DNA from 2 places in the Clostridium swellfunianum genome. Region 1 is predicted to be linked to the other one. Evidence: a T-box and tRNA genes for the amino acid it is inferred to sense, from the RefSeq annotation. Region 1 holds a T-box; the other holds one or more tRNA genes.

Region 1 (3,969 bases):
GATGTCCTATACAGGAATAACAGGAATATACATACCCTATACAGGAGAAGCAAATGTTAATATCAACATAACAGATTACATGCTTCCAAACACTGCAGCTCATGAGATGGCTCATCAAAGAGGCTTTGCAAGAGAGGATGAGGCAAATTACATTGCTTATATTGCCTGCACGATGCATCCTGATGCAGATTTTCAGTACTCAGGAGTAATGCTTGCTATTGTTTATTCTATGAATGCCTTAGCTGATGTGGACAGGGATATGTATAAGCAGCTTCTAAAAAGCTATACTCCTGGAGTTAGAAGGGATATAAATAATGATATAGAGTTTTGGCAGAAATATAAAGGAAAGGTTGAAGAGGTAGCTAATAAAGTAAACAACACCTATTTAAAATCTAATGGTCAACAGGATGGAGTACAAAGCTATGGAAGAATGGTAGATCTTCTGCTTGCTGAATACAAAAAAGAAAAATAAGCACAGGAATAAAGTGTGCTTATTAATAGTCATTTTTATCAGGGCGAGTACTATATTTGGTTTCGTAATCTAGGGGTGGTCTTGAAAGATTCGTTAAATTTAAGTGATCTATACTCACAAAATCTGCTGCTTCACCAACCCTATCAAGCCAACTAAAAAACCTTGATGTTTTTGCATTTTTATTCATTTATCATCACCAATAATATGGTATGTAAAAAAATAAAAAATATAACAGGTAGGAGGGATAAAATGAATTTTATAAATAAAATGGATAATGCAAGTGCGAGAGAAATATCTAATTGGAAATATGAACATCCATATTCCATGTATAGTATGGATGGAAGCGAAGAATGTATAAATGAACTTTTAGATGGTTCATACTATGTTGTTAACAACGCAAAGCTTGAAATAATAGGATTTTATTGCTTTGGTCAATCAGCTCAGGTGCCAGCAGGTATCAGGAGTGGAGTTTATGAAAATAAAAATTTTATAGATATAGGGTTAGGGATGAATCCTGATGTTTGTGGAAAAGGAAAAGGCTATGATTTTATAAGTAGGCAAATAAAGTTCGCTGAGTCCCTATTTGGAACATATAGACTTAGACTCACTGTTGCAGAATTTAACAAGAGGGCTATTAGCGTTTATACAAAAGCAGGTTTTAAGCAAGTAAACGATTTTAGTAGAACTAATGAACAAGGAACTACAAAGTTTATAGTTATGAAGCTTGCATAATTTTCTGGATTTTATATTTACTTTGTACATAATTGGTGATAGAATCTATAATAATATATAACACTAGTGTATATAATTTATATTAAAGCAATGAAGGAAGCTTAAATTAATACTATATTTTAGAGAGCCGATGGATGGTGTGAATCGGTGTATAGTTTAATTGATCCACTTCCTAAGCTTAGGTGAAAAGCTGATGGCTTGTGCCCTTTATAGCACTGTTGAGAGGTCATGTTAATTACAATTTTAATATGACAATTAGAGTGGCAACGCGGGATATACTCCCGTCTCTGTTTTAATGCAGAGACGGGAGTTTTTTGATTTTTTAAAATTAAATGTATGAAGGTTATAGTCTTAAAGGAACTTTAACTAACAAGTGTGGTGAGTAATATTTAATCGCTCAGTGCCCAACTAAGAGGAGGAAAGTTATGTTAGATTTAAATTTAATTCGTGAAAACCCTGATAAGGTTAGAGAGGCTCTATTAAAGCGTATGGATGAGGTTGATTTTACAGGGCTACTCCAATGGGATAAGGAAAGAAGAGAGTTATTAGTACAAGTTGAGACTTTACAAAACAAAAGAAATACTGTTTCTAAGGAAATAGCGGAGCTAAAAAGAAAAGGTGAGAATGCTGAGCAGTACTTTGCTGAAATGAAAGAGCTTGCTACTGCTATTAAAGTGCTTGAGGAAAAGCTAGGAAGATTAGAGGAAAACATAAAGGTATTTATAGAAAAACTTCCTAATGTGCCAGATGAGGATGTGCTTCCTGGAGGCAAGGAAAATAATAAGATAATAAGAGAATGGGGTAATAAGCCAGAATTTACTTTTGCTCCAAAAGATCATATGGATTTAGTAAAATTAAATAATCTAATTGATTATGAAAGAGGAGTTAAGCTTGGAGGAAATGGATTCTGGGTATACAAAGGCTATGGTGCCATACTAGAGTGGGCTTTACTAAACTATTTTATTGAGGAACACACAAAGGATGGATATGAATTTATACTTCCACCCCATATTTTAAATTATCAATGCGGGCTAACAGCAGGACAATTTCCGAAGTTTGCGGATGAAGTTTTTATAGTTAAAGGTGAAGGAGAAGAATACAGCTTCATGCTACCAACTTCAGAAACAGCCTTAATAAATCTTCATAGAGATGAAATTCTTAAGGAAGAAAATATGCCGAGAAAGTATTTCTCATACACTCCTTGCTATAGAGTTGAAGCAGGCAGCCATCGCGCATCTGAAAGAGGCATGATAAGAGGTCATCAGTTCAATAAGGTGGAAATGTTTCAATACACAAAGCCTGAGGATTCAGATAGAGCTTTAGAAGAATTAATTGGAAAGGCTGAAAGGCTTGTACAAGGATTGGGACTTCACTATAGAGTAACAAAGCTTGCAGCTAAGGATGCAAGTGCATCAATGGCTAAAACCTATGACATAGAGATTTGGATTCCTAGCATGAATGATTATAAGGAAGTAAGCTCAGCATCAAACGCTAGAGACTACCAGGCAAGAAGAGGAATGATTCGATTTAAGAGAGAAGGCAGCAAGAAGACTGAATATGTTAATACACTAAATGCATCAGGTCTTGCTACAAGCAGGTTGTTTCCAGCAATTATTGAAACCTATCAGCAGGAGGATGGAAGTATAGTTGTTCCAGAAGTTCTAAGAAAATGGATAGGTAAGGATAGACTAACTTCTGACAAATAGTATAATCATTTTGACTTAAGCAATAACTATTATGACAAAAGGGAGTGATTCACTCCCTTTAAAATAAGCTATATTCTTAAAACTTTAATCAACTGTGGGACTTTCTGTATATATTAGCAGAAATGCCCTCTGATTTTTTAAATACCCTACTGAAATATAATGGATCTGAATAACCAACTATATTAGAAATCTCTTTTATACTTAAGGATGAATTTAATAAAAGCCACTTTGCCTTATTTAAGCGAATCTCTAATAAATATTCCATAGCAGATACTCCGCTTTGAGCTTTAAATCTATGCATAAACCAGTCAATACTTAGATTACATTGCTTTGCCAGTTTTGAAATTGTCCAATTATAACTGTAGTGAGTATGCATTTCTTCCATAACCTTAATAATAGGTTCATCCTGAATTCTCTTTGGTGAAGCTTGAAGAGTTAGCTTAGTTCTTGCCATTAAGGTTAATAAATCTAGTATAACAAAATTAGAAGCTTGCTCAAATAGAGGAAGTTTTATTTGTAATTCGTGAATAACTTTAGTAAAACAATCTATAAAAGTGTTATTTAAACCTATGTAGTGAGGTTCGTTAGCTTTTAAACCGATATTTTCTAGCAGTTCTTGTGCCCCATAACCAGTAAAATGAACCCAAAATACTTCAGTAGAATTTTCATATCTGTAACTATATTGCTGAGTTTCACCAGGTGGATATATTAGAACTGTTCCTTTAGTAAGTTCTATAAATTTTTCCTTCACTAAGAAGGAACCATAACCATTTACAACATAGATAAGCTGAAAATCAGGCCTTCCATGTATCCTAAGAGTATCTATGTTTTTGCTTAAATACTTTTCGTATCCGCAGCAGTTAACCGAAAAATAATTCTTTGTATCCTGAGAGCAGGAGTCTTGGTCAGTTTTCACTCTATAACCTGATAAATAAATCATGTTACCTCCTACGGTTTTGTCCATGTTTATAACAGTATACTACATTTATTTAGTTGTAGTATAGGGCTATAATAAAAATATGCAATTTTAAAAAAATGGAGGGGTTTTTTGTGGATGGC
Region 2 (3,969 bases), 120 kb from region 1:
TTCATGATAAAAGAAGAGAGTTCTATAGATTTAGAGATTTATCTAATGAAGAAAGAGATCAGATAATACAGCTTGACAAAAGATATGGAAAGATTGTCTGCCTGTGTGAAAAGATTACTGAAGGAGAAATAGTAGAATCTATAAGAAGGCCCTTAGGGGCTAGAACTCTAGAAGGAGTAAAGAGAAGAACTGGAGCAACTTTAGGAAGCTGTCAGGGCTCATACTGCATGAATAAAATAGTTTCTATACTTGCTAGAGAAACTAATAAAAAGATAACTGATATAGTTAAGGATTCTAAGAATTCTCGTATTATTTTAAATAGAATAAAAGAATTTGATGGAGTGTAATATATGGAAGAAGTAAAGGACTGTGGAATCTTAACTACTTTAGTTAGAATAAAGGGAGCGAAACATAATGTAGTGCCAGTAAAGAGTACCAAACCTATAGATAAAAAGCTTTGGATTGAATGTTCAAAGGCATTAAGTAGAATTTATGTAGGTGCCCCAATTAAGGTTGGCGACTTGGTATGTAAAAATATTTTAAATACCGGTGTAGATATTGTATGCACTAAAAATGTAAGCAGGGAATAATAAAGGAGACTAAAGTCTTAAATGGGCTTTAAAGGGCAGCTTGGGAATGGAAGCAAGTAAGGTTCCAAGTGGTTTTGAACGAAAGGAGAAAAGTTATGTTAGATTTAAAAAGAATAAGAACTAATCCTGAAGAGGTAAAAGCTTTATTAGCTACAAGGGGAGAAGCATTTCCACCATTTATTGATGAAATTGTAGCTTTAGATGAAAAAAGAAGAGAAGTATTGGTCCAGGTTGAAACCTTAAAAAGTAGGAGAAATCAAGTTTCAGCTGAAATACCAAAATTAAAGAAGGCTGGACAGGATGTTGAGCCTATAATGGCTGAAATGAAAAAGGTTGGAGAAGATATAAAGGTTTTAGATGCAGACCTAGCAGAAATAGATGATAAGATCCAAAACATTCTTCTTAGAATACCTAATATTCCAAATCTAAAGGTTCCAGAAGGAAAGTCAGATGCTGACAATATTGAGATAAGAAAATGGGGAGAGCCTAATAAATTTGCTTTTGAACCAAAGGCTCATTGGGAACTAGGAACTAATTTAGATATTTTAGATTTTGACAGAGCAGGAAAAATTACTGGTTCAAGATTCACGGTATATAAAGGCTTAGGTGCAAGACTCGAAAGAGCTATAATAAATTACTACTTAAATACTCATATAGATGTAGCAGGATATACCGAAATAATGCCGCCATTTATGGTTAATAGGAAGAGTATGACTGGAACAGGACAGCTTCCAAAGTTTGAAGAGGATGCATTTAAGATTGCAAATACAGATTATTTATTAATACCTACAGCTGAGGTTCCAGTAACTAATTTATATAGTGATGAAGTATTAAATGGTACTGACTTACCAATAAAGCATGCTGCTTATAGTGCTTGCTTTAGATCAGAAGCAGGCTCGGCAGGAAGAGACACAAGAGGACTTATAAGACAACACCAATTCAATAAGGTGGAGCTTGTTAAGTTTACTAAGCCAGAACAATCTTATGAGGAATTAGAAAAGCTTACTAATGATGCAGAAAGAGTACTTCAGGGGTTAGGACTTGCTTATAGAGTAGTTAGACTTTGCAAAGGAGATTTAGGATTTTCTTCAGCAATGACCTACGATATAGAAGTTTGGATGCCAAGCTATAATAGGTATGTTGAAATATCAAGCTGTAGTAACTTTGAAGACTATCAGGCAAGAAGAGCCAATATAAGATATAAAGAAAATCCAAAGGATAAGCCTCAATATGTCCATACATTAAACGGATCAGGTGTTGCTATAGGAAGAACTGTAGCTGCTATACTTGAGAACTTCCAAAGAGAAGATGGAACAATTGAGATACCGGAAGCTTTAAGACCATATATGGGTGGAGCCGAAGTTATAAAATAATTATAAGTTCAAAAAGAACGATTGACAGGAGTAATTAATTACAGTATTTTTGGTAATACTATAATTGGCTTGTTAATTGTTCTTTTTGTTAATTTAGAAGTATTTATATATAAAAGTTACAGATAAAATTAAAAAAATCCTATTAAAAATGTTGACACTATAAAAAGCTTTTGTTATAATAAATCTTGTCGTTAGACGTGGAAAGATGGTCGAGTTGGTTTAAGGCACCGGTCTTGAAAACCGGCGTACGGGTGACCGTACCCAGGGTTCGAATCCCTGTCTTTCCGCCATTTTAATATTTTTGGAGATGTACTCAAGTGGCTCAAGAGGACGGTTTGCTAAACCGTTAGTAGGGGTAACTCTAGCATGGGTTCGAATCCCATCGTCTCCGCCATAAAAGCACCTAACTTAGTTTAGGTGTTTTTATCTAAACTCAATAATATGCGATGGTAGCTCAGTTGGATAGAGTAGCTGGCTACGAACCAGTTGGTCGGGGGTTCGAATCCTCTCCGTCGCACCATAAAATATTGAAAAAACAGGATTTGCAGAAATGCAAATCCTGTTTTTTTTATGTAATAATTAAGATAATACGAATTGAGATTAAGGGATTAGTCAGAAGCACCTTAAATAAAAGGCTAAAGTAACTATATCATATACATCTTATTGTAAAACAAATGATTATTATAAATTCTAAATCCTAATACTAATGGTTATCGATAAGAAAGCTTCGTATAATATCTTGATAAGGTTTAATACTAACTCTGAGTCAAAAAGATGACAGGGAGGAAGAAGATAGATGTTTAAACATGAAAAACAATTATTAAGAGAAGTAAAAGTTGAAAGGCCAAACCCACAGTATGCAGTATTGATGCAGGAGCAGCTTGGAGGTGCAAATGGCGAGTTAAAGGCTGCCCTTCAATACCTTTCACAAAGCTTCAGAATTAAAGATCCAGCAATTCATGATCTGTTTTTAGACATTGCTGCAGAAGAACTTAGCCATATGGAAATGGTAGCTCAGACAATAAATCTGCTTAATGGGCACGCAGTAGATTTTACAAAGACCATGGCGGGAGAAATAGAAACACATACATTAACAGGGTTGGCACCTGGGCTTATTAATTCATCGGGTCATCCATGGACTGCTGATTATGTTAACGTAACTGGAGATATAGCAGCTGATTTATTGTCAGACATAGCAGCAGAGCAAAGGGCTAAGGTAGTGTATGAATACCTTTATCGTCAAATAAATGATAAGTACGTAAAAGAAACTATAGATTTTCTATTAAATAGGGAAGAAGCTCATAATGCGTTGTTTAGAGAAGCGCTAAACAAGATTCAAAATGAAGCTTCAAATAGAGATTTTGGTGTAACGGCGGATTCAAGGCTTTATTTTGACTTATCAACACCAGGGGAATTTTTTGATTCACCAAATCCAGCGCCTCCTAGCTTCAATAATCCACGTAAGGAGACTAGACCTACGACAAAAGTTTAAGGTAATAAGATAGGGAGTATAAAGTTTGTACTCCCTATAAATATATAAAGTCATAATTAAAGCTATATAAATAACCATACTAATTTTTTGAATTTTTAAACAGAGCATTAACTATTTTTATCATATTGTGGTAAAATTATACTGTGACATTGCTTGTATTAAGAGCGGCTAATTTTATATTAAAAACAAAAAACTAATAGCTTTTATATGTTAAAAGAAATACCGGGGGGATTAAAAAATCATGAACATGTTATTTAAGTATTCAATAATAATGGGGACATGCGTTGCAGCAGCTGTTAGCCTTATGGGGTGTAGTTCTATCAAAAATGAAAATACAACGGCTATCCCTACGCTTGTTAGTCCGGTTACAGAAAAGCTTAGGACTGAACCAGCTAAAAAGGGAAGTGTCGAAAGAACAACATACAAGGCAGGTTATATTGTTCCTATTAAAAAAGTGGACATGTGTTTTAAATTTAAGGGAGGATATCTTTCAAAACTGAATGTAAAATCAGGG

What was found. A T-box is a leader RNA that pairs with one kind of tRNA and senses whether it is charged. The one in region 1 lies ahead of serS (serine--tRNA ligase), so its partner is inferred to be a tRNA-Ser.
Region 2: it has a tRNA-Ser gene. The T-box ahead of serS (serine--tRNA ligase) is inferred to sense a tRNA for this amino acid. The anticodon was not compared.

What each region holds. Positions count from the first base shown of each region.
Region 1 covers NZ_JAMOFV010000006.1:2,691,373-2,695,341, reverse strand. Annotated here, with positions in the region: gene NBE98_RS12865 (DUF3810 domain-containing protein) at 1-472, shown strand, start outside; gene NBE98_RS12860 (hypothetical protein) at 495-659, opposite strand; gene NBE98_RS12855 (GNAT family N-acetyltransferase) at 722-1,204, shown strand; T-box leader at 1,286-1,496, shown strand; gene serS (serine--tRNA ligase) at 1,630-2,910, shown strand; gene NBE98_RS12845 (AraC family transcriptional regulator) at 2,999-3,850, opposite strand; gene NBE98_RS22535 (glycoside hydrolase domain-containing protein) at 3,961-3,969, shown strand, end outside.
Region 2 covers NZ_JAMOFV010000006.1:2,815,040-2,819,008, reverse strand. Annotated here, with positions in the region: gene NBE98_RS13460 (NAD(P)/FAD-dependent oxidoreductase) at 1-347, shown strand, start outside; partial or broken gene NBE98_RS13455 (DUF1667 domain-containing protein) at 348-590, shown strand; gene serS (serine--tRNA ligase) at 686-1,963, shown strand; tRNA gene NBE98_RS13445 (tRNA-Ser) at 2,163-2,253, shown strand; tRNA gene NBE98_RS13440 (tRNA-Ser) at 2,267-2,357, shown strand; tRNA gene NBE98_RS13435 (tRNA-Arg) at 2,407-2,483, shown strand; gene NBE98_RS13430 (manganese catalase family protein) at 2,760-3,455, shown strand; gene NBE98_RS13425 (efflux RND transporter periplasmic adaptor subunit) at 3,697-3,969, shown strand, end outside.